Regions from separate parts of the Thalassolituus sp. ST750PaO-4 genome, predicted to be linked through region 1. Evidence: predicted binding sites of a transcription regulator. Region 1 holds the regulator's gene; each other region holds the start of a gene.
What was found. Region 1 encodes sigma-54, which starts transcription at its own class of promoters, with help from an activator protein. Its sites were predicted from a motif close to TGGCACNNNNNTTGCTNT; they were not measured.
Positions count from the first base shown of each region.

Region 2: a site for sigma-54 is predicted at 5,128-5,145, ahead of HUF18_RS07805 (formate/nitrite transporter family protein). Genes of this name have one in related genera too.
Region 3: a site for sigma-54 is predicted at 4,705-4,722, ahead of ytfE (iron-sulfur cluster repair protein YtfE). Genes of this name have one in related genera too.
Region 4: a site for sigma-54 is predicted at 4,656-4,673, ahead of HUF18_RS19150 (motility associated factor glycosyltransferase family protein). Genes of this name have one in related genera too.

Region 1 is NZ_JABVCB010000008.1:40,313-47,720, reverse strand. Features, by position in the region: gene HUF18_RS09640 (calcium/sodium antiporter) at 1-553, shown strand, start outside; gene HUF18_RS09635 (KpsF/GutQ family sugar-phosphate isomerase) at 550-1,524, shown strand; gene lptC (LPS export ABC transporter periplasmic protein LptC) at 1,524-2,087, shown strand; gene lptA (lipopolysaccharide transport periplasmic protein LptA) at 2,074-2,655, shown strand; gene lptB (LPS export ABC transporter ATP-binding protein) at 2,652-3,377, shown strand; gene HUF18_RS09615 (RNA polymerase factor sigma-54) at 3,506-5,005, shown strand; gene hpf (ribosome hibernation-promoting factor, HPF/YfiA family) at 5,038-5,340, shown strand; gene ptsN (PTS IIA-like nitrogen regulatory protein PtsN) at 5,344-5,808, shown strand; gene rapZ (RNase adapter RapZ) at 5,842-6,714, shown strand; gene HUF18_RS09595 (HPr family phosphocarrier protein) at 6,720-6,989, shown strand; gene mgtE (magnesium transporter) at 7,099-7,408, shown strand, end outside.
Region 2 is NZ_JABVCB010000007.1:429,613-437,020, reverse strand. Features, by position in the region: gene smc (chromosome segregation protein SMC) at 1-1,986, opposite strand, end outside; gene HUF18_RS07820 (GntR family transcriptional regulator) at 1,989-2,648, opposite strand; gene HUF18_RS07815 (alkane 1-monooxygenase) at 2,929-4,050, shown strand; gene HUF18_RS07810 (DMT family transporter) at 4,078-4,935, opposite strand; gene HUF18_RS07805 (formate/nitrite transporter family protein) at 5,301-6,143, shown strand; gene HUF18_RS07800 (bifunctional protein-serine/threonine kinase/phosphatase) at 6,253-7,408, shown strand, end outside.
Region 3 is NZ_JABVCB010000005.1:38,677-46,084, forward strand. Features, by position in the region: gene HUF18_RS02580 (nitrous oxide reductase family maturation protein NosD) at 1-693, shown strand, start outside; gene HUF18_RS02585 (ABC transporter ATP-binding protein) at 695-1,609, shown strand; gene HUF18_RS02590 (ABC transporter permease) at 1,606-2,436, shown strand; gene HUF18_RS02595 (nitrous oxide reductase accessory protein NosL) at 2,456-3,004, shown strand; gene tatA (twin-arginine translocase TatA/TatE family subunit) at 3,018-3,173, shown strand; gene mog (molybdopterin adenylyltransferase) at 3,255-3,788, opposite strand; gene ytfE (iron-sulfur cluster repair protein YtfE) at 3,967-4,662, opposite strand; gene norR (nitric oxide reductase transcriptional regulator NorR) at 4,844-6,388, shown strand; gene HUF18_RS02620 (HesA/MoeB/ThiF family protein) at 6,404-7,153, opposite strand.
Region 4 is NZ_JABVCB010000013.1:809,806-817,213, forward strand. Features, by position in the region: gene pseI (pseudaminic acid synthase) at 1-712, shown strand, start outside; gene HUF18_RS19140 (PIG-L deacetylase family protein) at 718-1,386, shown strand; gene HUF18_RS19145 (class I SAM-dependent methyltransferase) at 1,389-2,558, shown strand; gene HUF18_RS19150 (motility associated factor glycosyltransferase family protein) at 2,602-4,632, opposite strand; gene HUF18_RS19155 (flagellin N-terminal helical domain-containing protein) at 4,952-7,408, shown strand, end outside.

The DNA of each region.
Region 1 (7,408 bases):
CGTCGCGTTGTACCTGATGTTTCTTGATACCAGCGAATCCGGCGAAGCCATTGTCGATAAAGACGAAGCCGCCGAAATCGAAAATACCCCTATGCGTACTGCCGTGTTCTGGCTGGTAGCCGGACTGATCGCACTGATGTTCAGTTCCAAACTGCTGGTCTGGGGCGCAACCGAAATTGCCCGCGCCTATGGTGTCAGTGATCTGGTGATCGGCCTGACCATTGTCGCCATCGGCACCAGCCTGCCGGAACTGGCGGCCTCCGTTGCCAGCGCCCTGAAAGGCCACCATGACATTGCCATCGGTAACGTAATCGGCTCCAACATTTTTAACCTGCTGACCGTAATGCCAATCCCGGGTCTGCTGGCAGTAACCGTGGTTGATCCGCTGGCACTGTACCGCGACTATGCCGTGATGATGGCGCTGACCCTCGCCCTGTTGGTTCTGTTTTTAATCAGTTATCGTAAGGGCACTCTCGGACGTTTCGCCGGTCTGTTCCTGACCACCAGCTACGCTGGCTATCTGGTATCTCTGTTTTATATGGCTGACTCATGACCACTGATATGAATTTTGATTTTCTGCAATCCGCCCGCCGTACCATCAAACTGGAACAGGAGGCCATTGCACAGCTGGAAGGTCGTCTTACCGACGATTTCGCCACCGCCTGTCAGCTGGTTCTGAACTGCAAAGGACGTGTTGTTGTTACCGGCATGGGTAAATCCGGCCATATCGGCAATAAAATGGCTGCAACCCTGGCCAGCACCGGCACCCCGGCTTTTTTTGTGCATCCGGGTGAAGCCAGCCATGGCGACATGGGCATGATTCAGCCATCGGATGTGGTTATCGCTCTGTCCAACTCCGGTGAAACCGGTGAAGTTACCAGCCTGCTCCCCCTGCTTAAACGCCTCGGCACTGCGCTGATCAGCATGACCGGTAATCCGGAATCCACCCTCGGCCGTGCCGCCAACGCCCACTTAAATACCGGCGTGAATCAGGAAGCCTGTCCGCTCAATCTGGCACCAACCTCTTCCACCACCTGCGCACTGGTGATGGGTGATGCGCTGGCCGTTGCCCTGCTGGAAGCCCGTGGTTTTACCGCCGAAGATTTTGCCTTCTCTCATCCGGGCGGCTCACTCGGCCGTCGCCTGCTGCTGAAAGTGGAAGACATTATGCACAGTGGCGATCAGATTCCGGTGGTTTCCCCTTCCGCCACGCTGTCTGAAGCCCTGCTGGTTGTAACCTCCAAAGGTCTGGGCATGACCACCGTGCAGGATAACGGCAAGCTGACCGGTATTTTCACCGACGGTGACCTGCGTCGTGCCATTGATCACGGAGTTGATATCCATACCGCTACCATGGCCGATGTGATGACCGTCGGTGGCAAAACCACCACGCCCGGCACTCTGGCTGCTGAAGCGCTGAAGCTGATGGAAGACAACAAAATCAACGCCCTGGTCGTTAAAAATGGCGACGACACGGTTGGCGTCATCAATATGCACGATCTGCTGCGCGCGGGCGTAATCTGATGCGCAAGCGTTATCTGCTGTTACTGCTGACCCTGATCTTTGGTCTGGCTCTGCTGGCAGTGGATCGCTACACCCAGGAGCAGACGCCCCCCCTGAGTGAGCAGCAGAATCATGAACCGGATTACTATGGCGAAGGCCTGTACAACCGCCAGTACGACAGTAATGGCGAATTACAGCAAACCTTTGTTGCAGCACGTTCAACCCATTATCCGCAGACGAAAAGCACCCTTTTTACCGGGCCGCTGCTGATGTCAGACGATGATGACGGCCAGACCTGGCAGGTCAATGCCCGCGAAGGAACACTACAGGATAACGAGCAGTCGCTGCGCCTTGTAGGTCAGGTCGAAATCCGGCCGCTCGATCCGGCCGACGCTGCGGACGATATTCTGATCGAAACCAGCATCCTGACCTACCACAGCCGCCAGCAACTGGCCGAGACTGATCAGCCGGTAACCATTACAAGCCCGCAAACACATATCAATGCAACCGGTATGACACTGGATATCGCGCGTCAGCGCATGGAATTCAAATCACAGGTGGATAGCCGCTATGTTCCGCAATAATCATCGTTTTCTGGCCGGCCTGTTTGTCCTGTGCAGCGCAGCCTCTGCTTATGCCTTACCCGACGACTGGCAGCAGGAAATGGTCATTCTCTCTGACCACGCTGAGCTCGACCGCAAGGCTGGCGTTGTTATTTATGAAGGCAATGTGATTCTGACTCAGGGAACCCTGCGCATCGAATCGGAGCGCCTGCTGATTATCCGCACCGATAACACACTGGAAAAAGCCGTTGCCGAAGGGACAGCGAAAAAACCGGCACGCTATCAGCAACAGATCAATCCGGGAAAACCCCTGACCAAAGCACACGGCCAGCGCATTGATTACTTTGCCCGGCAACGTGAAGTCAACATTCAGGGCAATGCTCAACTGCAGCAGGACGGCAACCTGTTCAGTGGTGAGCGCATCCTCTATGACATGACCAAAGAAACCGTCAGCGCCAGCGGCGGCACCAGTACCTCCGGCCAGACTGGTGGTAATGGCGAAAAACAACGAATCAAAGTCGTGATTCAGCCACAGGCTCCGGCAGAACCTGCCACCGATAACAGCAAGCCAGTACAGGAACAGCCATGAAGACCCTGAAAGCCGAAAACCTGGCGAAAAGCTATAACGGCCGGGAAGTGGTAAAAGATGTATCCATGTCTGTGCAAAGCGGTCAGATCGTTGGCCTGCTGGGACCCAACGGGGCCGGTAAGACCACCTGTTTCTACATGATTGTGAATCTGGTGCAGGCTGACAAAGGCCGCATCAAAATTGACGACGAAGACATCAGTCATCTGCCGATGCACGGCCGGGCGCAGAAAGGCATTGGCTATCTGCCGCAGGAAGCCTCCATTTTCCGCAAATTAAGTGTGGCCGATAATATTCTCGCCATTCTCGAAACCCGCAAAGACCTCAACCGTGCACAGCGTCTGGAAAAACTGGAAGAGCTGCTGAATGAGTTTCATATTCAGCATATCCGCAGCAGTCTGGGCATGGCCTTATCCGGTGGTGAACGACGCCGGGTCGAGATTGCCCGCGCGCTGGCGGCTGAGCCGTCCTTTATTCTGCTTGATGAGCCGTTCGCCGGGGTTGACCCGATTTCTGTAGCTGACATCATGGACATCATCCGACAGCTCAAGGCACGTGGCATCGGCGTACTCATTACCGACCACAACGTAAGGGAAACTCTGGCTATCTGTGAGAAAGCCTATATTGTCGGGGGTGGCCATATCATCGCCGAAGGCACCGCTGAACAGGTATTGGCCAGCGAGCAGGTACGCAAAGTGTACCTGGGTGAGGATTTCCGCCTGTGATGGCAAGCCCTGCTGCAGGGAAGTGGCTGATGATCCAAAGCAAAGGAAGATGCACAAAAGATTCCAAGGTTTACCGCTTGGCGTATAATGCACAGACTATGCCGATACTGAGTGATTACTGAACTTTTATGAAAGCGTCTCTTCAGTTAAAGATGGGTCAGCACCTGACCATGACCCCTCAGTTGCAACAAGCCATCCGCCTGCTTCAGCTGTCTACCCTCGATCTGCAGCAGGAGATTCAGGAAGCCCTCGATTCCAACCCGATGCTCGAAGTAGAAGAACACGAGCACGATGACCTGCCCGATCTGTCCCGCAACAGCGATCACGACACCAGCAGCAGCCACGAAGTCAGCAGTCAGGACGACAGCCACAACGACACTCCGGAACTGGATGAACAGTGGTCGCAGGAACAACTCCCCGACGACCTGCCGGTCGACAGTCAGTGGGAAGATACTTACCAGACCACCGCCAGCGTTGCCTCCGGCAGCAGCAGTAATGCCATCGACGACGATTTCGATTACGACTCGCGCCACGCCAGCACCGAAGATCTGCAGGATCATCTGCTGTGGCAACTCAATCTGACTCCTATGTCAGATACCGACCGCGAGATCGCCCTGATGCTGATCGATGGTGTGGATGACGACGGCTATCTGCACACCACCGTCGAAGATATTCTGGAAAGCATGGACCCGGCTCTGGACGTCGAAGAAGACGAAGTCATGGCCGTACTGCACCGCCTGCAGCAGTTTGATCCGGCCGGTGCTTTTGCCCGCGATCTGCGTGAATGCCTGCTGCTGCAACTGCAGCAACTGCCGGCTGAGACCCCATGGCTGAACGAAGCCAAAATGGTCATCCGCGATTATATCGAGCTGCTGGGCAGCAAGGATTACCCAACGCTGATGCGCAAAACCAAGCTGCGCGAAGAAGACCTTAAAGCCGTGCTGCGGCTGATTAAAGAACTGAATCCCAAGCCAGGTGCCGGCATCAGTGCCGAGCAGGCCGAATACGTGGTGCCCGACGTGCTGGTACGCAATATCCGCGACGAATGGCGGGTTGAGCTGAATCCGGATATCGCCCCCAAGCTGCGCGTTAACGCCGATTACGCCTCACTGGTACGCCGTTCCGATAACAGCACCGACAACGCCTTCTTGCGCGACCACCTGCAGGAAGCGCGCTGGTTTATCAAAAGTCTGCAAAGCCGCAACGAAACCCTGCTGAAAGTAGCCACCAAAATCGTCGAGTATCAGATCGAGTTTTTCGAACAGGGCGAAGAAGCAATGAAGCCGCTGGTGCTGCACGATATTGCCGAAGCCGTTGGTATGCATGAATCCACCATTTCCCGGGTAACCACCCAGAAATACATGCACACGCCACGCGGAATCTTCGAGCTGAAGTACTTTTTCTCCAGCCATGTCAGTACCGATGGCGGCGGCGAATGTTCCTCCACCGCAATCCGTGCCATGATTAAAAAACTGATTGCTGAAGAAAATGCCCGCAAACCGCTGAGCGACAACAAAATCGCCGCAGTGTTGGGTGAAAAAGGCATTCAGGTGGCACGGCGCACGGTAGCCAAATACCGTGAGGCTATGATGATTCCGCCTTCGAACGAACGTAAACAATTGATTTAAAAAACAACAAGCCAGCAACAAGGAGTCTGGACATGAAGATTAATATCAGCGGTCACCACGTTGACGTTACCGAATCTCTGCAAGCGTACGTAGACGAAAAAATGTCCAAGCTGGGACGCCACTTTGACAACATCACCAACGGCCAGGTAACCCTGACCGTTATTAAAGAGCGCATGATTGCTGAAGCCACCATCCACGTCAGCGGTGCCGACCTGCACGCCAGCGCTGAGCACGATGATATGTATGCCGCAATCGATCAGATGACCGACAAGCTCGACCGTCAGGTACTGAAACACAAAGAAAAACTGGTGGCGCGGCAACACGGACAAGGCTGATTAATGGACATTCGCATCGAGGATATCCTCACACCGGAACGCAGTCTGATAGATGCTCCGGTTTCCAGTAAAAAGAAATTACTGGAGTACCTGGCAGGTTTTATCGCAGAACAACTCAGCGACAGCTCTGCCGACGATATTTACGAGCGATTACTCAGCCGTGAACGCCTCGGCAGCACCGGGATTGGCGAAGGTATTGCCATTCCCCACTGCCGGCTGAAGCAGTGCGACCAGGCGATGGGCGTACTGCTGCGTCTGGTGGAGCCGGTGGATTACGACGCCATTGACCGCAAGCCGGTCGATCTGGTGTTTGCTCTGCTGGTTCCCGAAGAAGCTACTGAACAGCACCTGCAGGTTCTGGCGATGCTGGCACGCAACTTCAGCGAGCCGGCCTACCGCGAGGCACTGCGCAAAGCGCCGGATGCGCAACGGTTTTATCAGCGGGCGCTGAGCGGACAACCGGGCTGACATCAGCCCAACGGGCAATGGAGGAGCACAGCAATGCGTTTAGTGGTGATCAGCGGCCGGTCCGGCTCAGGAAAATCCAGTGCTCTGCACGTACTGGAAGATCTGGGCTTCTACTGCATTGATAACCTGCCGGTTGCTTTGTTGCCAGCGCTGGCCCGCCAGACCGAAAGCGAAGAAAAACTGGCCAAAGTCGCCGTCAGTGTTGACGCCCGCAATCTGCCCCATGCCTTCGACAATATCCACGATGTACTGCACCAGCTGCCCAGCGAAGAATACCAGCTGGATGTCGTCTATCTCGACGCCAGCGAAGAAGTGCTGCTGCAGCGCTTCAGCTCCACCCGGCGTAAGCACCCACTGACCAGTAAAAGCACATCTCTGGCCGAAGCCATCGATAAAGAGCGCCTGCTGCTGGAGCCTATCGCCAACCTTGCCGATCTGACGCTGGATACCACCAGCATGTCTGTGCATGAGCTGCGCAGCCTGATTAAATTGCGGGTGGCGGATAAAACCAGCACCGATATCGCCATTCTGTTTGAATCTTTCGGCTTCAAGCATGGCATCCCGATTGATGCCGATTATGTATTCGATGTCCGCAACCTGCCCAACCCTTACTGGGACCCGGCACTGCGCGCCTTTACCGGGCGCGACCCGGCAATCATTGATTTCCTTGCCCGGGAGCCTCAGGTTGGACAAATGCAGCAGGACATCAGCGGGTTTATTCAGCGCTGGCTGCCTGCCTTTGTCGATGCCAACCGCAGCTATATGACCATTGCCATCGGCTGCACCGGCGGGCAGCACCGCTCCGTTTACCTGGCAGAGCAACTTAAGGCAGAATTCTGTCATCATTACAGCAATGTTCAGGTCCGCCACCGCGAGCTGGGCAGTGCCGACATTCATCAGGACTGATACGGATGACCAGCACCGAAATCACCATCATCAATAAGCTGGGCCTGCACGCCCGCGCAGCCGCCAAGCTGGTTTCCACCGCCGCTGCTTATTCCTGCCAGATCAAAGTCGGTTACCCCGACCGCATGGTCGACGGTAAAAGCATTATGGCGGTGATGATGCTGGCCGCCAGCAAAGGCACCAACATACATATCCATGCTGAAGGCCAGGATGCTGAACACGCACTGGCCGCCCTGATTGATCTTATTAACCGGCGTTTTGACGAAGAAGAATAGCCCGGCAAAACAATCTTCTACGCGCAATTCTGCGAGTAGTTTCGTGGTATCAGAGGCCTAATCAGGCTAGAATCTGAGCATTCAACCATCCCCTGGACCGAACCGACGCATGGCACAGCAGACCGAAAAGGCTAAAGCCAAGTTACACAGCCTGACCGCCGCGCTGGAAAGTGGTGCGCTGGCGCAGGTGCGTCGCATCCTGAATTCGGGTCTGGCACCGGTTGATATCGCCCACCTGATCGAATCTTCTCCGCCTAAAGCCCGTAAGCTGCTGTGGGAACTGGTCGATAAGGAACTCGAAGGCGAGGTCATGCAGAACCTCAGCGAAGAGCTGCAAAGCCACTTCCTGAGCGACATGAGTGCGGAAGAAGTTGTCGACCTGACCGCCGACCTCGACACCGATGACGTGGCCGACATGC
Region 2 (7,408 bases), on a different contig from region 1:
TTCCTGCTGGCGGGCCAGTACGCCGCCCTCACCGTCAGCGGCGCGGGCAACACGCAACCAGTTAGGGCCAAGCCAGATACCATCGGCGGTAATAATGGATTCATGGGCGGCCAGATTGCCGCGCGCTGCCAGCGCAGAGGCCAGATCATCGGCCACTTTAACCCCGGCCAGCAGGCCGCTGACGTCCTGACGGCTCTGCACTTTGGCCGCCAGCGTACCGGCAGCACCCGTGTTAACCGCAGCGGCACCCTGCCCTTGCTGCCATAAACTGAGGTGTCCTTCTTTAAAACTGCCGAGCCAGTGCTGTGCCGGATCAAGCTGATCGATCATCACCGCCTGCAGGTAATCGCCCAATACGGTTTCAACCGCCCGCTCCCAGCCGCTTTCAACCTGCAGCTGTTCTGCAAGACGCGGCTTGCGCGCCAGCTGATGGCTTTCCAGCCAGTGGCTGACGGCTTCTGAGCCCTGCCCTAAGGCGGCTTTCTGCAAAGCATCGAGGGTGGCTTTGCGGTTCAGCATCTGCTGTAACTGCGCCTTGCCTTCATCCAGCTGACGGCGTTGCTGCTCCAGCTGTTCACGACCGGCGGTTACCTGCTCCTGCAGACTGTCGAGGCGTTCCTGCTGGCTGTCGGCGGCCAGTTCCTGTTCGCTGACTTCTTCGGCCAGTAGCTGAATTTCTTCCAGCTCCGGGTTGTCTTTCAGCTGCTGCAGTTCCTCTTCCAGACGACGAATCTGCTGGTCGAGACGGGTAAGCTGCTGCTCACTGTTCTGAATGCGGGTCTGTGCCACTTCTGCCTGACGGGTTGGCTCACTGGCGCGCTGGGTAAAGCTGTCCCAGGCGTCCTGCCAGCGGCTCTGGGCTTCTTCGGCCTCCAGCAGCATGGCGGCGGATTCTTCTTCACCGGCCAGCAGCATTTCCAGCTCCGGCTCCAGCAGCATCAGTTCTTCACCGACGGCTTCGCGCGCCAGCTGATCTTCTTCCAGCGATTTTTCAGTTTCAAGGATGGCCTTTTCGGCTTCGGCCATATCCTGATCAAGCTGCAGCGCCATCTGCGCCTGATGCTCGAGCTTCTGCTCATGGCGGGCAATGTGAGCACCTACTTCGTAGTATTTGCTCTGCGCGCTGTTAAACAGATCGCCTTTCTCCTGATGCTCCAGACGCAGGCCTTCGATTTCGGCATCGGCGGCACGCTGTTCAGCCATATGGGCTTCGAACTGGGTCTGATGCTCGGCGATTTTCAGCTCGCGAACGCGGTAATCGGCATCCAGCGCCTGCCACTTCAGGGCCTGCAACTGTGCCTTTTTCTCGCGTTCCTGGGTTTTTAATTCTTTGTATTTTTCTGCCGCCTGGGCCTGACGCTGCAGATGGGATAACTGCCGCTCCAGTTCCTGACGGATATCCTGCAGGCGCTCGAGGTTTTCATGGGTGCGGCGCATGCGGTTTTCGGTTTCGCGGCGGCGCTCTTTGTATTTGGAAATACCGGCCGCTTCTTCCACATACACCCGCAGCTCTTCCGGTTTGGCTTCGATCAGGCGCGAGATCATGCCCTGCTCGATAATGGCGTAGGAGCGCGGACCAAGGCCGGTGCCGAGGAAGATATCGGTAATGTCTTTACGGCGGCATTTGGTTCCGTTCAGGAAATAGGTCGACTGACCATCGCGGGTCACCTGACGACGCAGACTGACTTCGGCATAACCGGCATATTCACCACGCAGGGTGCCGTCACTGTTATCGAATATCAGATCGACACTGGCTTTACTGACCGGTTTTCGCTCGGACGAACCGTTAAAAATAACGTCGGTCATGGCATCGCCACGCAGGTATTTGGCTGAGCTTTCGCCCATTACCCAGCGCACCGCATCGATGGTGTTGGATTTACCGCAACCGTTGGGGCCAACGATGCCGGTCATATTGGTACTGAACGGCACGGTGGTCGGGTCAACAAAGGATTTAAAGCCGGCCAGTTTGATGGCTTTCAAGCGCATGTTCAGGCCTCCTCAGCCATCGCTGCCAGTACCAGTTCGCGCTGGTGCTGGCCATAGTTCTGTAGTAATCCCGGCAGGGCACGCAGGTTGCGTTTTAACACGGCATCCATCAAACCGGCAAAAAAGCGCGCGGCATACTCCGTTTCCTGCGGCGAGCGGCGGATCGCCAGCGCATAGGTGCGATGCAGCGCCGGCTGCAGATCTTCCAGCACTTCCGCCAGATACTGATTACCGGCGATAGCAAATGCCATGCGCATAAGGACAAAACCGGATTCAACAAAGGCGACTTTGTCTTCGCTTTGCTGCAGTTCCTGAATAATCTGCACTTGCGCCAGCAACGGCCGGATATTGTTATCAGTCCAGTTTTCCGCAACCCGCTGTGCCAGCATCGTCAGCAGGTCGATGTACAGATCGTACAGGCTGTTAACGCCCTGTTCGGTCAGTGTGGTCACCACGGCACCACGGCGCGGCAGAATATCAATCAGATGGCGGCTTTCGAGTATCAGCAGGGCTTCACGCACCGAGCCACGGCTGACTTCCAGCTCACTGACCACGCGGGTTTCCTGAATACGCTCACCGGATGTCAGCTGCCCCTGAATAATGCGTTGCGCCAGATAGCGGGCAATCTGTTCGGAAAGGCTTTCAGGCGCAGAAAAACTCATCGGGGTCTGTTCCATACTGATAAAAAAACCGGCGGCGATATTAGCACAGAATGCTGCACAACCGGGCTATGCCATAGCGTCTGCAGCGCATTCCTGCGTCCGGTGATGCCCATCCTGCCAACATTAACAACGGATCACCCGAAATGACGCAATTGCCTGTACCACCAACTCCCGCTCCGCTGCAGGCTGACCGCAAATGACCAGAGAATAAGACGGATATCACCGCAAGATTGTCCGACAATCCTACAAATAATAACAACAACCCCATGAGGAGATGTCGATGTCTGAACAAGCACCAGGCTCACGTATGCTGACGTTTAAAAAATACGCCTACCTGCTGGTCGTGGTTCCGCCATTGCTGCTGCCACTGTCGCAATGGCTGTGGCAAAACATTGGTTACGCCAACCTGCTCGCCTTCTTTCCGTTGCTGTTTGTTTACGGCATTGTCCCCATCCTTGACCACATTATTGGCCAGGACCCGGTGAATCCGGATGAAACACGGGAAGTGCCGAAGCTGTCGGAAGAGCGTTTTTACCGCCTGCTGACGCTGCTGTGCCTGCCGATGCAGCTGGCGGTTCTGTTTTATGCCGGACACGTTTTTGTAAGCGCAGAGCTGAACTGGGTCGGACAACTCGGCTGGTTACTTTCTCTCGGCACCGTGGGCGCCATTGTCGCCATTAATGTCGGTCATGAACTGATTCATAAAGACCCCAGACTTGAGCAATGGGCCGGTGGTCTGTTACTGGCCTGCGTTTCTTATGGTGGCTTTAAGGTTGAGCACGTACGCGGCCATCATGTGCATGTTTCAACACCGGCCGATGCTTCTTCTTCACGCTACGGTCAGAGCCTGTATCAGTTTTTGCCCCATGCTTATCTGCACAACTTTCTCAATGCCTGGAAACTGGAAGCCAAACGTCTGCGTCATAAAGGCCACTTGCCGTTCAGCTGGCGTAATGAACTGATCTGGTGGTATGGCTTCAGCCTTTTACTGGCAGCGGTATGTGGAGCTCTATGGGGCTGGATGGGGGTGTTTTTCTTTGCTGCCCAGAGCTTCTTTGCCTTCAGCCTGCTGGAAGTGATCAACTACGTTGAACACTACGGCCTGCACCGCCGCAAGCTGGACAATGGCCGTTACGAGCGTCCGGATATCGAACACTCCTGGAACAGCAACTACCTGCTCACCAATCTGTTCCTGTTCCAGCTGCAGCGTCATTCCGATCACCACGCGTATCCGAAGCGTCGCTATCAGGTACTGCGCCATCACGATGTCAGCCCACAGCTGCCCAGTGGTTACGCCACCATGGTGGTGCTGGCCCTGATTCCGCCACTGTGGTTTAAGGTAATGAACCCCCGCGTTGAAGGTTACTACAAAGGTGAAGAGCATCAGCTGCAAGGCAGCTGACAGACAGCCCCTGAACAGGACACCGGCTCAGTACAACGCCAGACCCGCCGTGGCAACAATGATCAGCAGCATCAGCAGCAGTTGCCACGGCTTTACTTTCTCACCGAACAACCACACGCCCCAGCAGGCCGCACCGATAATGCCGACGCCACGCTTAACGGTTTCAACAATGCCCGGATGAATCTCCGTTACCGCCAGCCACTGGCCGCTGACCGCCAGCACAAACACCAGTAAAGCCAGCGCCATTAATCCCCATGGGCCGGAATAACGCGGCACAGACAAACGATCACGGCGGCGTAATGAATCAACGCTATAGGCCAGCAATAACACCAGGCACATACCGGCACTCTGAATCAGGCCGTGAAAAAAGACCGTGGCCGATGTCAGTGCCATCTTGTCAAAGACAATGCCCGTTCCCCAGCACAGAGCGACGACCAGCATCAGCCCCAAACCCGCACCGGCTTCTTTTGGCCTGAGCAATAAATTCCAGCCCGAATGCAGCAGAAAAATCGCCAGCACAATGCTCAGCATCGCCAGCAACTGCACCCCGCTTAACCGCTCCCCCAGCAAACCCGCGCTGAGCACTGCTGCCACAACCGGCGTAAACGACAGCACCGGCACCAGCAAGGCAATACGGCCGACGCTGAGTGCTTTGATATAGCAGACACTGGCCAGTGCTGATACCAGCAACGACACCGGCCCCGGAAGCCAGTAACCCGCCTCCGGCAGTGACGCCCCCTGAGACAACCACAACAACAGATAAAGCGGAGTAACGCCGGCACTGAGCCAGATAGCCAGAGTCAGCGGCTGTGCATGAGCCGTCAGTTTTTTGCGCGCCAGATCGAACAGCGACCAGGCCAGCGCAGATAACAACATAAACGACATAGCAGTCCCGGTGATGATAAATAAAGCCATCTTACGTGTTCACCGGACCGACGTCAGCGACCTGCTGAAAATGAATCAGGACGATGCACTCTGTTTTTTTATTGCGCAAAAAGGGGGCAACTGAAAAAGATAACAACCCGGATGTACGATAAAAACCCGGATAAATGCCAGCGGGCAGCAAAAAAATAAAACTGGCACGTCTTCTGCTGAACATATTGCATTCCACATCAACGGCGATATGGAACACAACCTGAATTTCCGGATAACGGCGTCCACTCCGCTTGCATACTGCAGGTGGATGGGACGCCGTTTTTTATTTCCGGACAGCTGTTGAGCAATTTCTTAAACGTTAATGAGGTAATGCTATGTCTTATCTGATGCCTGCCGAGTTTGCCACCAAAATGGTAGATGCCGGTGAAGCAAAAATTTATATGTCGACCCGCGATACACTGGTACGCGCTTTTATGGCCGGTGCCATTCTCGCTCTTGCAGCGGTTTTTGCTGTCAGCGTTGCCGTTGCAACCGGTTCACATCTGATTGGTTCCATTCTGTTTCCCGTTGGTTTCTGCATGCTTTATCTGATGGGCTTTGATCTGCTCACCGGTGTATTTATGCTGACGCCGCTGGCCTGGCTGGATCGTCGTCCCGGTGTTACCTGGGGGCAGATTCTGCGTAACTGGGGACTGGTTTTTCTCGGTAATTTTGGCGGCGCGTTAACCGTTGCTTTCCTGATGTCATTTATTTTCACCTACGGCTACAACACCGACGGTGGTGCTATTGCTGAAAAAGTTGCTCATATCGGTGAAGCCCGTACTCTGGGTTACGCTCAATACGGTGCAGCCGGCTGGTTTACCATTTTTATCCGCGGCATGCTGTGTAACTGGATGGTTTCTATGGGTGTTGTCGGCGCCATGATTTCCACCAATGTCAGCGGTAAAGTAATCGCCATGTGGATGCCGATTATGCTGTTCTTTTTTATGGGTTTTGAACATTCCGTCGTTAATATGTTTCTGTTTCCGTTCGGCCTGATTATGGGCGGTGAATTCTCGGTAATGGATTATTTTATCTGGAATGAAATTCCAACCGCATTGGGTAATCTGGTGGGTGGGCTGGCCTTTACCGGTTTAACCCTGTACGCCACCCACGTTCGTACTGCCAAAAAACGTGCGCTGATGTCAGCACAGACCCAGGCTCAGCCACAGATGTAAATTCTGGGCTTTATAAAGCTCAGGTCATAAACACCAGCCATAAACCCTGGCCATAAACCCTGGTAATGCTTGCCGGGGTTTTATGGCTGACAGTCTGCAGCGATGATTTATGCCCTCTCTCCGTATTCAGCTTGGCCAGTATTCCTGCGCAGGACGCAAAGCCGTTAATCAGGATTTTCACGGCGCCTGTCTTGCCGATACCCTGCAGAAAGAACGCAAGGGTATTGCCATTGCTCTGGCCGATGGTATCAGCAGCAGTAATGTCAGCCAGATTGCCAGCGCCGCTGCCGTTAAAAGTTTTCTTGAAGATTATTACTGCACCCCTGATGTATGGAGTGTGCGTAAATCAGCGCAGCGGGTTATTCAGGCCAGTAATTCCTGGCTTTACAGTCAGACGCGGCGCAGTCAGTACGCCTGGGAGCGGGATAAAGGCTATATCTGTACTTTTTCGGCGCTGATTCTGAAATCCACTCAGGCGCATATTTTTCATTGCGGTGACTGCCGCGTTTATCATCTGCAGGGACACTCGCTGGAGCAATTAACCCAGGATCACCGGGTACAGATTTCTGCCGAACAAAGCTATTTAGCCCGCGCGCTGGGCATGGATCAGCAGCTGGACATTGATTACCACAACATGCCACTGACTGCCGGCGATGTTTTTATTCTCGCCACCGATGGCCTGTATGAGTTTGTCAGCCACGGACAAATCACAGAAGCCATTGCACAGGCACTGAGAATTAACAGCGACAACAGTCTCGAACTCTGTGCACAGCAACTCGCTGAACTGGCATTGAACCAGGGCAGCGACGACAATATCAGCATTCAGCTGGTATATATTACCTCACTGCCCGATACCAACATTAATGAATGGCAGCAGCAATTACAGCAGCTGACGTTACCACCGGTACTGGATGAAGGCGCAGAATTCGATGGTTTTACCCTGCTGCGCCGTTTGCATATCAGTAGCCGCAGTCATGTGTATCTGGCCCGCGATCAGGACAGTGGTGAAAAAGTCGTTTTAAAATTTCCGGCCTCAGATATTCAGGCCGACAGCGCCAGCCTTGAACGTTTTCTGCTGGAAGACTGGATTGCCCGGCGCATCGACAGTCCCTGCGTATTGGCAGCGGCACAGAACAACCGGCCAAAGCAGTATTTATACAACGCCACGGAATGGATTGAAGGCCAGACACTGCGCCAGTGGATGCTGGATAACCCGCGGCCCGGTTTAATTAAAGTACGGGATATCGTCGCCCAGATAGCAAAAG
Region 3 (7,408 bases), on a different contig from region 1:
GTGCTGGAAGATCTGCGCTACGGAATTCACTATATGTTTTCCAATAACAATGTGGTGCATAACAACACAACCCGCCGCACCCGCACCGGTTATGCCCTGATGCAGAGCCGTAATCTGGATGTACGCAATAATCTGTCTGAAGACGATCAGAACTACGGCATTCTGATGAACTACATCACCTACTCCACCATCAGCCACAACAGAGTGCAGGGGGTGATCAGCGGCAGCACCGGCGACAGCATGATTCAGGGAGCTGAAGGCAAAGCGTTGTTTATCTACAACTCCGTATTCAACACCATCAGCCACAACTACTTTGCCGACAGCGTGATGGGTATTCACCTTACCGCCGGCTCTGAAGACAATAAAATCTTTGGCAATGCCTTTATCGCTAATCAACAGCAAGTTAAATATGTCGCAACCCGAACCCAGGAATGGTCCGAAAATGGCCGCGGAAATTACTGGAGCGATTATCTTGGCTGGGACCGGAATGTCGATGACATCGGCGATCTGATTTACGAACCAAACGACAATATCGACCGCTTGCTGTGGCTTTATCCACAAATGCGTTTATTACTGAACAGCCCGGCCATTGAATTACTGCGCTGGGTACAGCAAGCGTTTCCGGTCGTTAAATCCCCCGGCGTGCGGGACAGCTTTCCCCTGATGCGCCCACCGCTGACAGAGGCCCCTTAAAATGAACCTGGTAGAACTGCAGAATGTCAGTCTTGCTTATGGCCGGATGGAGGTTATAAAAAACCTTTCTCTGCATCTGGCAGAAGGTGAAGTACTTGGTTTGTTCGGCCATAACGGTGCCGGCAAAACAACCACCATGAAAATGATCCTCGGCCTGCTCGCGCCCGGCAGCGGCCATGTTCAGGTATTTGGCAATACTCCGGATCATACCGAAGTCCGTAAGCGGCTTGGTTATCTGCCGGAAAACGTTATGTTTTATCCGCAATTAAGCGGAGAGGAAACACTGACTTATTTTGCCCGCCTGAAAGGTGCAGCTCATCATCAGATCGGAGAATTACTGGAAAAAGTCGGGCTGACCCATGCCGCTACACGTAAAGTAAAAACCTATTCCAAAGGTATGCGTCAGCGGTTGGGTCTGGCTCAGGCGCTGCTGGCAAATCCACGTCTGTTATTACTGGACGAGCCGACCGTCGGTCTGGACCCGGTAGCCACGCAGGAACTTTATCAATTACTGAACGAGCTGCGTCAGAACGGCACCGGCATTATTCTCTGCTCTCACGTGTTACCCGGTGTTGAACCTTATATCAGCCGCGCCGCCATTCTTGCCGGTGGTCAGTTACAGGCTGTCGGTACCCTGAGTGAATTACGCCGTCAGGTAGCACTGCCTACGCGCATTCGCCTTGGCAGCCTCTCGGAACCGGAGCACTGGCAAACCCGGTTATCCGGCCTCGGCTTCGATTCCCGCTGTATTGGCCGCGATGCTCTCGAAGTTCTGACTCACAACGGCGCCCGCCGGGAGTTACTTAACACCCTGATAAACAGCAGCGAAGCCGCCGATCTGGAGGTCAGCCCGCCGTCCCTTGACGATCTGTACCGCCATTTTGCGGTCGTTCCGGCACAGGAGAAATCGCAATGATGCAAGTCTGGAATATCGCCATTAAAGAGCTGAATGATGGTCTGCGTAACCGCTGGCTGCTGGCCATCAGTCTGCTGTTTGCCATTCTCGCTGCGGGCATTGCCTGGCTTGGCTCAGCCGCCGCCGGCCAGGTGGGTTTCAGTTCCATTCCGGCAACCATTGCCAGTCTGGCCAGCCTGGCAACATTTCTGGTTCCGCTGATTGCTCTGCTGCTTGCTTACGATGCCATCGTGGGTGAAGAAGAAGGCGGAACCCTGTTGTTATTGCTGACCTACCCGCTCAGTCGCGGGCAGTTACTGCTGGGAAAATTTATCGGTCACGGGCTCATTCTTGCGCTCGCCACCTCTATTGGTTTTGGCAGTGCCGCCGTCGCCATTGCATTATTGGTCAGCGATCTGGATATCTGGCTTCTGATTCAATCGTTCTCACGCTTTATTTTTTCAGCCACGTTACTGGGCTGGGTATTCCTTGCTTTGGCCTATTTTCTCAGCAGCAAAGCCAGCGAAAAATCCACCGCGGCCGGCCTCGCTCTTGGCGTGTGGTTTCTGTTTGTGCTGGTGTTTGATCTCAGTCTGCTGGCACTGCTGGTCTTCAGTAAAGGGCAGCTCAACCCTGACCTTCTGCCATGGCTTTTACTGCTTAATCCCACCGATATATTCCGGCAAATAAATCTGTCCGGTCTTGGCGACGGCAGTGCAATGAATGGTGTTATGGCTTTGGGGCGGGATTTACCCATCACAAATCCGGGATTGTGGTTCTCATTATTTATCTGGTTGATTGCCAGCCTGGGTATTGCTCATTTCGCCTTACGTCGTCGTGCGATTTAACGTTATAAAGGATAAGTTCATGAAAAAAGTACACTCCATCATTTCTGTTGCTGCCCTGATATTCAGCGCATTACTGGCAGGCTGCAGCCAGCCAACCAGCAGCGAAACCACCACACATTCACCGGTCGCCTTTCACTCATCAGATGAATGCCACGTGTGCGGCATGGCCATCACCCGCTTTCCCGGTCCCAAAGGCGAAGCGATATCGGGCAATGGTGCAACCAGAAAATTCTGCTCATCCGCCGAGATGCTGCACTGGTGGTTACAGCCTGAAAATCAGGTTCAGCAAATGACGTTATACGTTCACGATATGAGCCGCAGCGACTGGAACAGACCGGATGATGCACATCTGATTAATGCCATGCAGGCGTTTTACGTTGTAGCCCCCGATATGGCAGGCTCAATGGGCACGCCCATCGCCAGCTTTGCCAATAAGGAAAGTGCAGCATTGTTTGCCTCGGACAGACAAACCAGCGTGATGACATTCGAACAGCTGAAAGAAGCCCTGCTGCAGCATCAGCAAATGATGGGCGAAAACCATTCCGAAGATCACAGCATGCACCATTGAGGCGGTACGTATTATGGGAATAAGTCCATGGCAGTTACTGATCGTACTGCTGATTGTAATCGTATTATTTGGCAGTAAACGGCTGCGCTCTCTGGGAGGTGATCTTGGTGGTGCGATCCGGGATTTTCGTAAAGCCGCCAATAAACAGCCAGAAGATAACGAGCAATAATCCAGGCCTGTCCGGATGCCGGCAGGCAGCTTCTGAAAATAAATAAAAAGCTGCTATGCCGGCACAAAAAACAGAAAATAATCAGCTCGCCGGACGGAAAATACTGATGACCTCCGGATTACATTCCAGATAGGGCCCATCCATAAGATCAATACAGTAAGGTACAGCGGGAAATACCGCATCCAGACACTGACGTATTGCTTTCGGCTTGCCCGGCAGATTAATAATTAATGATTGTTTTCTGAGTCCGGCAGTCTGACGTGAAAGAATGGCGGTAGGCACATATTTCAGAGACTCCATGCGCATCAGCTCACCGAACCCCGGCATCATACGATCACAGACCGCCTCGGTTGCCTCCGGCGTCACATCACGCAGAGCCGGCCCTGTACCTCCGGTAGTAATTACCAGACAGCATTTTTCCTCATCCACCAGCTCACACAGTGTTTCTTCAATCTGTGGACGCTCATCGGCGATCAGACGATAAACCGCTTCCCACTCACCGGATAAATATTCCGTTAATGTTTCACGGATAGCCTGACCCGAAATATCTTCATAAATACCGGCACTGGCTCTGTCGCTGACCGTCAGAATGCCGATACGGATTTTTTTCTGCATGATAACTCCTGAAGTTTTCCGGAAATTCAGTAACAGGGGTAAATATACAACGATATACCGCCGCTATCAGTTATTGTTATGCGGAAACCTGATGTGAACAATGAAGGTGTTTCTTAAATCACTGAGAAATCCGTACGAAGACTGGGCCGATTCGCACCGGCCCCTCGCAGGTTTTATATTACTGGCAGCTGCCGCAGCAGTCTGAAGACGTTGCTTTAGGTGGTACAAACAGAAAATAATTTTCCAGCGTGATGTGCCGCATAAGATCGTCCACCAGCGTCTGCAGTCCCAGATACAGCGAGCGCCAGCTGTTACAGGCACCGGCCGGAACTTTCATATTATTGGTCAGACTGCACAAGCGGTTAATGGCTTCCAGATGTTCCAGGTGCTCATCCTGCATCACATTAATCGGGCCATTCGGATAAATTCCCCCGGCCAGCATCGGAAACAGGATCTGCTCCTCTTTCATCATATGGCTTTCCAGCTCATGACTCATATCGCGCAACAGATCAGCCAGTCCGGACGGACAGTTGGCGGAATCGCTGTGCACCCGTTCAACTTTGGCAGCCAGGAAGATCAGCTCCGGTAACTGCTCACGATGGCGGGCATGGTAACGCTCCAGGATGTGACCGATCAGTTTCATGCGGGGTTCTTTGCCCCAATCAATGGCGGGATCATCATGATGGTGTTCGGTCATTTCAAGTTCAGCCAGACCGGCCGCCACCTCTTCCGGATCAAGTCCCTTATGTTCCAGTGCCTGCTGCAAGCTCACCATGCCCTGATTGCAGAAATTAATATCCAGCTGACGTAACAAAGCAGAAGCACCGGGAATGGTTGTGGCAATATCACTCAGAGAACGATTCAGAATTTCCATAAACTCTCCTGATATATAAAGGTTTTGATTCAACAGAAGTGATCAGCAAGATGCAGGCCAGCCGCCAGAGCGCATACTTGCTGCCGGTCAACAGAGGGTGGGTATAAATAACCCGGATATTCCCTGTAAAATCTACACTTTGGTAAATACCACCAAGCACATACCAACACAGAGACCTCTCATGCCCGGACAACAGCTGCTTACGGAACTCATCAAAGATATGCCGGCCGGCGAACGCTTTGACCATATCGTTAAAAGTATCCGCACCAGCTTTAACTGTGGCGCTGTCGCTCTGCTGCGCCTGCAGGGTGAGTATCTGCGGCCTGTCGCCGTCTCCGGTCTGGTTACCGAAGCGCATGGCCGTAAATTCAGTCTGGCTCAGCACCCACGCCTGTCGGCCGTTATGACCACCAGCCATGCCCTGCGCTTTCCGCCAGACAGCCCGTTACCCGATCCCTATGACGGCCTGCTGGAGACTCAGCCCGGGGAAGCATTGCCGGTGCATGACTGCATGGGAACCAGCCTCTGGCTGAACGGTGAGCGCTGGGGCGCCCTGACCCTCGACTCTCTGACTCCGGGCACCTTTGATCAGAGCCGCATTGACGAGCTGGACAGCTATCGCCCGGTACTGGAAACGGCCATCCGTATCAGCATGCTGGAAGAAGAAATACGCGGTCTGCGCCGTGTCCGGCTGGATGGTGCCGGCAATATCGCCATTGGCACCGAAGCCGACAATGAAATTATTGGCAACAGCAGTGCCATCCGTCAGATTAAAAAAGAACTCGAAGTGGTTGCGGCCTCCGACCTGCCGGTACTGCTGCTGGGAGAAACCGGTGTCGGTAAAGAAATCTTTGCCAGCTACACGCACCGGCTGTCCGCACGTGCTGCACGGCCAATGGTATATATCAACTGTGCGGCACTGCCGGAACATCTCGCCGAAAGTGAATTATTCGGCCATGTTAAAGGCGCATTTTCCGGTGCCACCAGCGACCGGGCCGGGCGGTTTGAAACCGCAGATAAAAGCACACTCTTTCTTGATGAGGTCGGTGAACTACCGCTGCCGGTACAGGCCAAGCTGCTGAGGGTTTTGCAGAATGGTGAAATTCAAAGACTGGGCAGCGATAAGACCCGCCATGTGGATGTCCGTATTCTGGCCGCGACCAACCGCAACCTGAAAGAGCAGATTACCGAAGGCGCATTCCGGGCCGATCTGTATCATCGCCTGTCTGTTTATCCTATCCCAATTCCTCCCCTGCGTGAGCGCGGGCAGGACATTCCTCTGCTGGCCGGGCATTTTCTGGAATTAAACCGCACCCGCTTAGGGTTGCGCAGCTTGCGCTTATCGGCCGATGCCGAGGCAGCACTGCAGACCTATCCATGGCCCGGCAATATCCGTGAGCTGGAGCATGTTATCAGCCGGGCAGCCATCAAAGCGCTGAGCCGGGGAGCACAACGGCACGATATTGTGACTCTGGATTGCCGTTCACTGGATCTTGAGCTGCCAACCTCCCGTCACCATGCACACGCAACAGGCGAAGACAGCAGTGATTCATTACTGAAAGCGGTGCAGGGAATGCCAATGAAAGAAGCCGTTAAATACTTTCAGCAGACTCTGGTTCTGCACGAACTGCAGCAACAGCAAGGCAGCTGGAGCAAAACCGCACGGGCTCTGGGTATGGACCCGAGTAATCTGCACAAGCTGGCACAGAAGCTCGGGCTTAAATAAACCGTACCGCTTTACTCAGGACTGAGCAGCGCAATCGGCACAGTCCGGGCGGCGGGTAATCCGCCATTCATGAAAGCGGCTGGCACGGGCATCAAACGACAGCAGCCGCCCACACAGAGACTCACCGGCAGCGCTCAGCAGCTTCAGGGCTTCCACCGCCTGTAACGTACCGATAACTCCTACCAGAGGCGACAGCACGCCACTCTCACTGCAATTACGCTGGTCCGGCTGCACATCCGGATACAGGCAACGGTAACAGGGGCTGTCGGCCCGGCGCGGATCAAACACCGTCAACTGACCGTCCATGGCGACAGCGGCTGCACTGACCCAGGGAATCCGGTGTTTCAGCGCCGCTTTATTGAGAGCGTAACGGACCAGAGGCTCGTCGGTGCAATCCAGCACCAGAGAAAACTGCGGTAAAACCTGCTCAAGCCAGGCAGCATCTGCGCGGCGGATTTCGGTATGCACCCGCACATCATGATTCAGCTGCATCACGGTTGCCGCGGCAGACTCGGCTTTGCTCATTCCCACCCGATCCTGCGGATGAATAATCTGGCGTGGCAGATTGCTGAGCTCAACATGATCATCATCCACCAGCGTCAGCTGCCCGATACCGCTGGCCGCCAGATAGGGTAAAGCGGCCGCGCCCAAACCGCCCAGACCAATCACCAGAACATGGCTGTCATACAGGGCCAGCTGGCCATCGATATCAATCTGGGGGAGGAAAATATGCCGGCTGTAACGCAGCAGTTGTTCGTCGTTCATGGTGTTAAGGCACCTCTGAATAATTCTGCACAGCTTCGCGTGAGTGCTGCAGAGTGCTTTTGACAAGGCGTCGATTGCAGTGAATGGCGAGTCCTTTATAAAATCGACAACACCGTCAAAACGCTCTGCAGCCCACGCCCTTCGGGGCTTGCTGAAAAAATCCACTCGCTGTTGTCACGTTTTGACGTAACCCATGATGCCTTCAATATAGTGCCTTCAACGTGGCGCCTTGATCTGAACGTTTTCAGTAAGCCG
Region 4 (7,408 bases), on a different contig from region 1:
TTCACCTTTTGATAAAGAAGCCGTGCGGATTCTTGAAGAGGTTAACTGCCCAGCTTATAAAATTGCCTCATTTGAAGCGCAGGACCCTGAGCTGCTTGGGCATGTCGCCAGAACCGGAAAACCGGTGCTGGTATCGACCGGGGTCAGCAACTGGAATGAAATTCAGGAAACGCTGCTTTGGCTCAGGCAGGCCGGGGCGCAGGATCTGGTATTTCTGCACTGCATCAGCAGTTACCCGGCCAGCGAAGCGGATATGAACCTGAATGTTCTTAAGCGCCTGGCCACTTTACCGGTTATTACCGGTTTATCTGACCACAGTTTGGGTAATACTGCGGTACTCGGTGCTGTTGCTTTAGGGGCGAGAGTCATTGAAAAGCACTTTACCCTGCAGCGCAGCGATGGCGGCCCGGATGCGGAGTTTTCTCTTGAGCCAGAGGAATTTAAATCGATGGCAGTGCAGGCGCGGGCATTATTTCAGGCGCTGGGCAGCGACCGTATTATTGATGCCCCATCCCGTCAGGGCAATCAGCATTCACGTTCGGTTTATTGTGTTAAAGATATTAAAGCCGGTGAGTATATAAGCGCGGATAATGTGCGCGTCATTCGCCCGGGTTTTGGCCTTAAGCCAAAACATTTACCTGATGTGATCGGTAAAAAAGCCCGCGCCGATATTGCGCGTGGTACGGCTATGAGCTGGGAGCTTCTGGAATGACTGGAATGAAACGGATACTGATTATCGCCGCCCATGCCGATGATGAAGTGCTGGGTGCCGGAGGAATAATCCATCGCTGGGTCAGAGAAGGTAAAGACGTTGCCTGTTTATTTCTGGCTGATGGTGAGACATCGCGTGCCGGTGGCGAAGAGCGCATCGGCCAGCGGACCTGTGGTGCAGAGGCGGCCGCTGCTGTACTGGGTCATCAGATTCTGGCAACGCTGAACTTTCCCGATAACCGGCTTGATCAGGTTCCTTTGCTGGATATTGTGCAGGCAATTGAACCTCATATTGCTGCTTATGCACCGGATACGGTACTGACCCATTCTGCCGCCGATCTTAATGCTGATCACCGCCGGGCGCTGGAGGCAACGCTGACAGCTTGTCGGCCTTTACCTGGCCATCCGGTACGGCGAATTGCCAGCTTTGAGGTGGTGAGCGCAACCGGCTGGAATCCGGCCAGTGCTGCTTTTAACCCTAATTGCTATATCTCGCTGAGTGAGCAGGACTGGAATAAAAAACAGGAAGCTCTGCAGTGTTACGATGCGGAAATGCGGGCTTATCCTCATTATCGTTCCTATCAGGCGATCGATGCACTGGCGCAGATGCGCGGAGCCAGTGCGGGGGTTGAACGGGCAGAGGCATTAACTATTTTACGTTGGCTGGAGAACTGAGTATGACGGATCAAAAAACTATCTGCCCGGTGTGTTCCGGCGAACAGTCAGAAACTCTGTTAACGCTGAAAAAATTTCCGGTGTATCAGCATCCGGTTCCGGCAGGGGCGGCGCTGGAGCCTCCTTTTGAGGTCGATATTGAATATGGCTTATGCCGTGATTGCGGTCAGGCTTATCAGCGGCATTATGACAAATCTGTGCTGGAAAACCTGTATAAACAGCATTACTACACGCCACGACCAGGCCATATAGGAACAAAATTTACTCAGGATTTTGTCGGCTTTTTCAAGGAATGTGTCGCCGGGCAGGAGCAACGCTTTCAGAGCGTGCTGGAAATCGGCTGTTCTGCTGCAGAGGTGCTGGGTGAGATTCGCACACTGTATCCGCAGATGGAGTATCTGGGCATCGAGCCAAATGATGAAACACGGGAGCAAGCCGAGGGGCAGGGGTTCTGCGTTTATAACAGTTTTTTCAACCGCTCATTTGCAGAAGCACTGGGGCGGAAAGTGGATATTATTTACAGCCGCCATGTGATTGAACACGTCTTTGACTTTGATGAATATATTGCTTCAGCATCCATGCTGTTGAATCCCGACGGGGCAATGTTTATTGAAACTCCGGGTCTGGATTGGGCAATCGAACATGAAAGCCGGGCGCCTTTTCATGTTGAACATGTAAGCCTGTTTTGCAAGCATTCGCTGCAGGTTCTGCTGGCCCGGCATGGCTGGTTTATTCAGAAATATCAGGTTTCCGATGTTGGTAACCTGATTGCATTCTGTACCCGTGACCGTGAGCAGGCACTGAGTTTTTCGGTGCCAGAGAATATTGGTCATTTTCAGCAGGGGATTGATGCACAGAAGCAACGGCTGGCGGAGCAGATTTCCGGACGGAAGATTGCAATGTGGGGAGCGGGTGCCGGTGGCCGGGCATTAATGAGTTTTCTGGACTTTGTCCCGGACGTTATTCTTGATGGTAACCCGAATAAATCAGAAAGAATTTTTGCCGGTTATGAGCAGTGCCGGATTCAATCAGCCGAAGAATGGATCGCTCAGAACAAAGACGACGCCAGCCAGTGGATTATGGTGGTCGCGTCGTCCTTCTATGATGAAATTGCACAGTCATTACAGGCTTATGGCTGGCATGGCGATGCAACTTATCCTTATCGTTATTAATACTTATGCTGGAATAGTTCATCTGTGAACCATAGCCCGGTGGCTATGGTTCATATTCCGGACAATCCGGATCATCAATCGCGGTATGAATCCATGGATCTGAGTCGTTAAATTCTTTGCTGACGACGTTGTGTACATGATCCGGTACGGTATTAATAAAGTGACGGAAATTGGTTTCCCAGCGCTCTATATATTCAGCCATTTTTTCCGGTGAATTCTGCAGTTTAAGGGCAACAGAGGCACCGGCATGCAGGTAATGCCATATGGCTCCGCGGATTAAGAACTGCAGAGCACCATAGCGGCTCAGGCCAAAGGACAGATACTGACCGACGATATGCAGATTCTGATAATGCTGCGTCAGGGTTTTCTGGCCACTGCCCATCATGTTCAGAATATCATCGGCGATCTTTCTCAGATTACTTTCCAGTTCATCAGTCCGTTGCTGCAGGAATTCCGGTGAAAAGACGGCCCTTCTCCTGCCTGACATAAGCTGAAGATCGTTTTCCTTTTTCGCGGCCGATGACTCCATCAGCGAACAGAATCGGGACTGCTCCATGTGCTCAGCGTTTTCGATTTTTGCACCATTAGCGCAGTTATAAACTTCAATCGCCCTGTTTTTCAGGAAATAACTGATGTCTGATTCAAGCCGGCGTCTCGAGGCGTTATAAATCATGGTTGTCTGCATTGGTAAGCCATCAACCGATTCAATCTCAATCAGATCCTGCTGCTGGTAATTGGTGGATTGCTTCACCAGATCAGAGCGCTGCTCACTGTAATAAATCGAATTCTTGGAGTGGTGTGAACCGGTATTACGGAAACCGTAGTCCGTACCAAACAGGAATACCTGTTGGTGGTTCAGGTGATAGCAGATAGCCAGCGCGGCGTTGGTGCAGGTCGGGGTTGTGCCACGGATCTGGTCGGTTAAGTCTTTGCTCAGCTCGTGAATGGCAGTGGAGTCTTTGGTAAAAAGCATTACCCTGCCAAACATCGGCGGAATTTTCGGCGTTGTCTGCGCCGAGCAGATCAGGGTGATATCCTGCAGATATTCCGGGTCATTAATTTCACTGATCACCCGGAAAGGCTCATAGTGTGATTCAATTTCGATATGGAAATCCGGCTTAATGCCCTGTTTGTATAATGCGCGCAGTGCTGTCCCGGCCGAATAGAGTACGGCTTTGCCCTGATATTTGCGGATATCTTCGATGCGGTCATCGAGGGATGGCCCAGAACCTATGATAAAAGCCGGGCAGTTCATGGCTTGTTTATCGGCCAGTGGCAGCAGTTCGTTCCCTGCGCGGAAATTATGCAGGGCGTTATTCATCTGATTGATTTCGTCGTCGTAATACCCCCAGAGCGAGAGATACACCTTCAGATCTTTCTGGATTTTTTTGATGACCTTGCGGTACTTATCCTGGTTGCGGTGATTATATAAATAGGTACACAGGGAAAAGCTGGGCGGATGATCAATCAGCTGATTCCAGAGCACCGCATACTGATCGGTGGCCAGCTTAAAGTCACCAATGACCAGCTGGATGGATTTTCCGCGCTCGCTGAATTTCAGGAAAATGGCTTCCCAGTCGATGCAGTACAGAGAGGTGACAAATTCTTCCGGATCGGTTTCGTAAATAATCAGGGCGAGTATTTCCCGCCGGTTGACCAGCTCTTCTATATGGAAACCGGCGCCAATCCCCATGATGGCCACCAGAGCGAGGAAGTCCGGGATCTGGTAATCCTCGCTCTGATCAACCTGTGTGTCCTGGTACAGGCGGGTGATTGAGCGGGAGAAATAGCGTTGTGCCTTAAAGGCGTTCGCGCCATGGGGCCTGAGACCATGGATGGCATTACCCGGAGCGACGATAGTGTTGAACTGTTCGGCCTCTTGCCGGGCGAACGCTCTGGCATCACCGTTATAAAAGTAAGCATTACCGCTGTGAATATCGACCCGGCCATGATCGTCCATATCCAGCGTCAGCTTCCGCAGGGGCGTGTTCTGCGCCAGATTGTAGAGATAGGGGTAGTGCTGCTGCAGGTAAGCGATGTTCTTGTTGAATCTGATTTCGGCAGGGTGCGTCATAAAAGCCTCTCTTTTCATTGAACAAAGCAATATACATGCCTGTGAAGCCCCGGGAGCCATCGTTGCGGGAGTGATGTGTCGCTGTTTTTATTCTGGCTGATTTTTTGTCGTTTTTTTGACATTCAGAATAATTTCCAATGGTTTCAAGCGTTTAAGAATTCCGTGTTGATTGGAATTGTGTCGTGATATTGGCGCAAAAAAAATTCTAAAGATCCTGCCGGGTGTGCCGTTAAAAGGTATGACAAAGACAGAGGGAGTGCAGCAACGTTGCTACTACAGCACAGCGCTGGCTCTGTAACGCAGGTACAGGAGAAACACCATGCCTCAAATTATTAATACCAACATTGCCTCTATTAACGCGCAGCGCAATCTGGATAAATCCCAGTCTGCCAACCAACAGGCTCTGCAACGTTTATCTTCTGGTCTGCGTATTAACAGTGCCAAAGATGACGCCGCGGGTCTGGCGATTTCTACCCGTTTCACATCTCAGATCAAAGGTCTGAATGTGGCCGTGCGTAACGCCGGTGACGGTATCGCACTGGCTCAGACGGCTGAAGGTGCGCTGGGTTCTATGAACGACAACCTGCAGCGTATCCGTGAACTGGCGGTACAGTCTGCTAACGCCACCAACTCCGACGTTGACCGTGAAGCTCTTCAGGCTGAGGTTGATCAGCTGGTTGCTGAAATTTCACGTACTGCTGATGAAACCGACTTCAACGGCCGTAAACTGCTGGACGGTTCTTTCAAAGCAACCTTCCAAATCGGTGCTAACGCTGGTCAGACTGTGGACGTATCCATTGCCGAACTGACTGCCAGCAAGCTGGGTTCCAGCAAAGAAAGCGGTATCAGTGCCATCGGTACTGACAACGCGCTGGCTAACGGCGACCTGATCATTAACGGTGTAGCGATTACCGCTTCCCGTGCAGAAGATGATTCTGCTTCCACCAGTGGTGCGGATGCTTCCGCTATCTCCAAAGCGGCTGCAGTAAACCGTCACTCCGCAGAGACCGGTGTGTCTGCGCAGGTGAATGAAAACACTGTTTCCGGTTCTGAAATGACGGCTTCTGCTGCCAGCGGAACCATCAGCCTGAACGGTGTGAACATTGATATTCAAACCTCTAACGATGGCTCTACTACCCGTGCCTCGGTACTCGAAGCGATTAACGCTGTGTCTGATCAGACCGGTGTTGTTGCGGTTGATACCGGCTTCGATAAAGGTGGTGTGCAGCTGGTTGCCGCTGATGGCCGTAACGTTGACATCAATCTGGGCACTCTGAGTGCCGCTCAGACTGGTCTGGCTGCTACGGGCGTGTACGAAGGTGGTTTCACTCTGATCGCCGATGGTGACGTGAAAGAAATCGTGATCGAAGGTGGTAACGGTACCGGTAACGGTGACCTGTCCAATGCTGGTCTGGTTGCAGGTACTTATGAATCAGGTCAGGCCAGTGTGGTCAGCGATGCCCAGACTCAGGATATCTCTGCCGCGAACGCAACCCCTGCCGGTACTTTCGTCAGTGTTGCCAGCGCAGCAGCATCCGGTTTCGATACCACCACTTCTATCGGCTATGAAGTAACCGTTAACGGTGCTACTTCCATCGGTACTATGGCCAGTGGTGGTTTCGTGAACAACCTGGCAGCAGCCATCTCCAATGTGGCCGGTGTGACCGCTTATGAAAGCGTCAAACTGACTGTCACTATGGCAACTACCGCGACAGCCATTGAGCTGGGTACCGGTACCAGTGGTGCAATGATCAGCTTCACTGCGGGTTCAACCGCAACCGTTGCTGCACAGAATGCTGCTGATGCAATCAACGCCCGTGACTTCTCTGCTGAGAATCTGGATGTAAGCGCTACCGTAAACTCTGCCGGTGCACTGGTTCTGGATGTGAAGAACTTCTCCACAACCACAGCAGGCTCTGCGGGTCTGGTGGTGTTCGATACTTCAGGCGCGATTGGTAACGTTGCGGTGGGCACTAACGCTGCTGCTGCATTCCAGGCTTCCGGTACTAACAATATTGTACAGGGCTCTCTGGCCTTCCAGTCTGACGACGGTACTAAAGTGACTGTTGCTCTGTCTGATCCGGATGATGCCGGCCAGTTACTGGCATCAGGCACCACCAGTGTGACCACTGCTTATGATGGTGTGAACGGTCTGAAAGACGGTGACCTGACCATTAACGGCGTGAGTATCAAAGCTGCAGAAACCAGCGAAGATAAGGCGAGTGCCGAGTTTGCATCTGACGGTTCCCGTATCCTGTCGTCCAACAAAACCTTGTCCGGTATCGCTGTCGCGGCCGCGATCAATGAAGTATCGGATGAGACCGGTGTGCAGGCGACTGTGAATCCAACCGAAGTTGTTGGTGGTACTGCAGTGACCCAGGCAGAGGCGAATGCCTTCGAGAATGGTGATCAGGCGGGTATCTACATCAACGGTGTGTCTCTTGGTTCGGTAACCCTGCAGACTGATTCCGGCGGTAACATTGATTACGCTAAATCCCGTGCTGATGCGATTGCACTGATCAATCAGAGCGCAGGTCAGACCGGTGTTACTGCAATCGATAACGGTGAGTCTATCTCTCTGACCGCTGCCGATGGCCGCAACATCTCGATTGCGATTGATGATAAGTCTGGTTCTTCATCTTCAATCGGTCGTGTATTCGGTCTGGACTCTGCGGTAGAGGGTATCGGTGAAGCGACCTTTGGTCAGGGTGGTACAAGTACTAAGTCTTCTGTTGAAGCAGATACTTACGAAACTACTTACTCAACCGTGAAACTG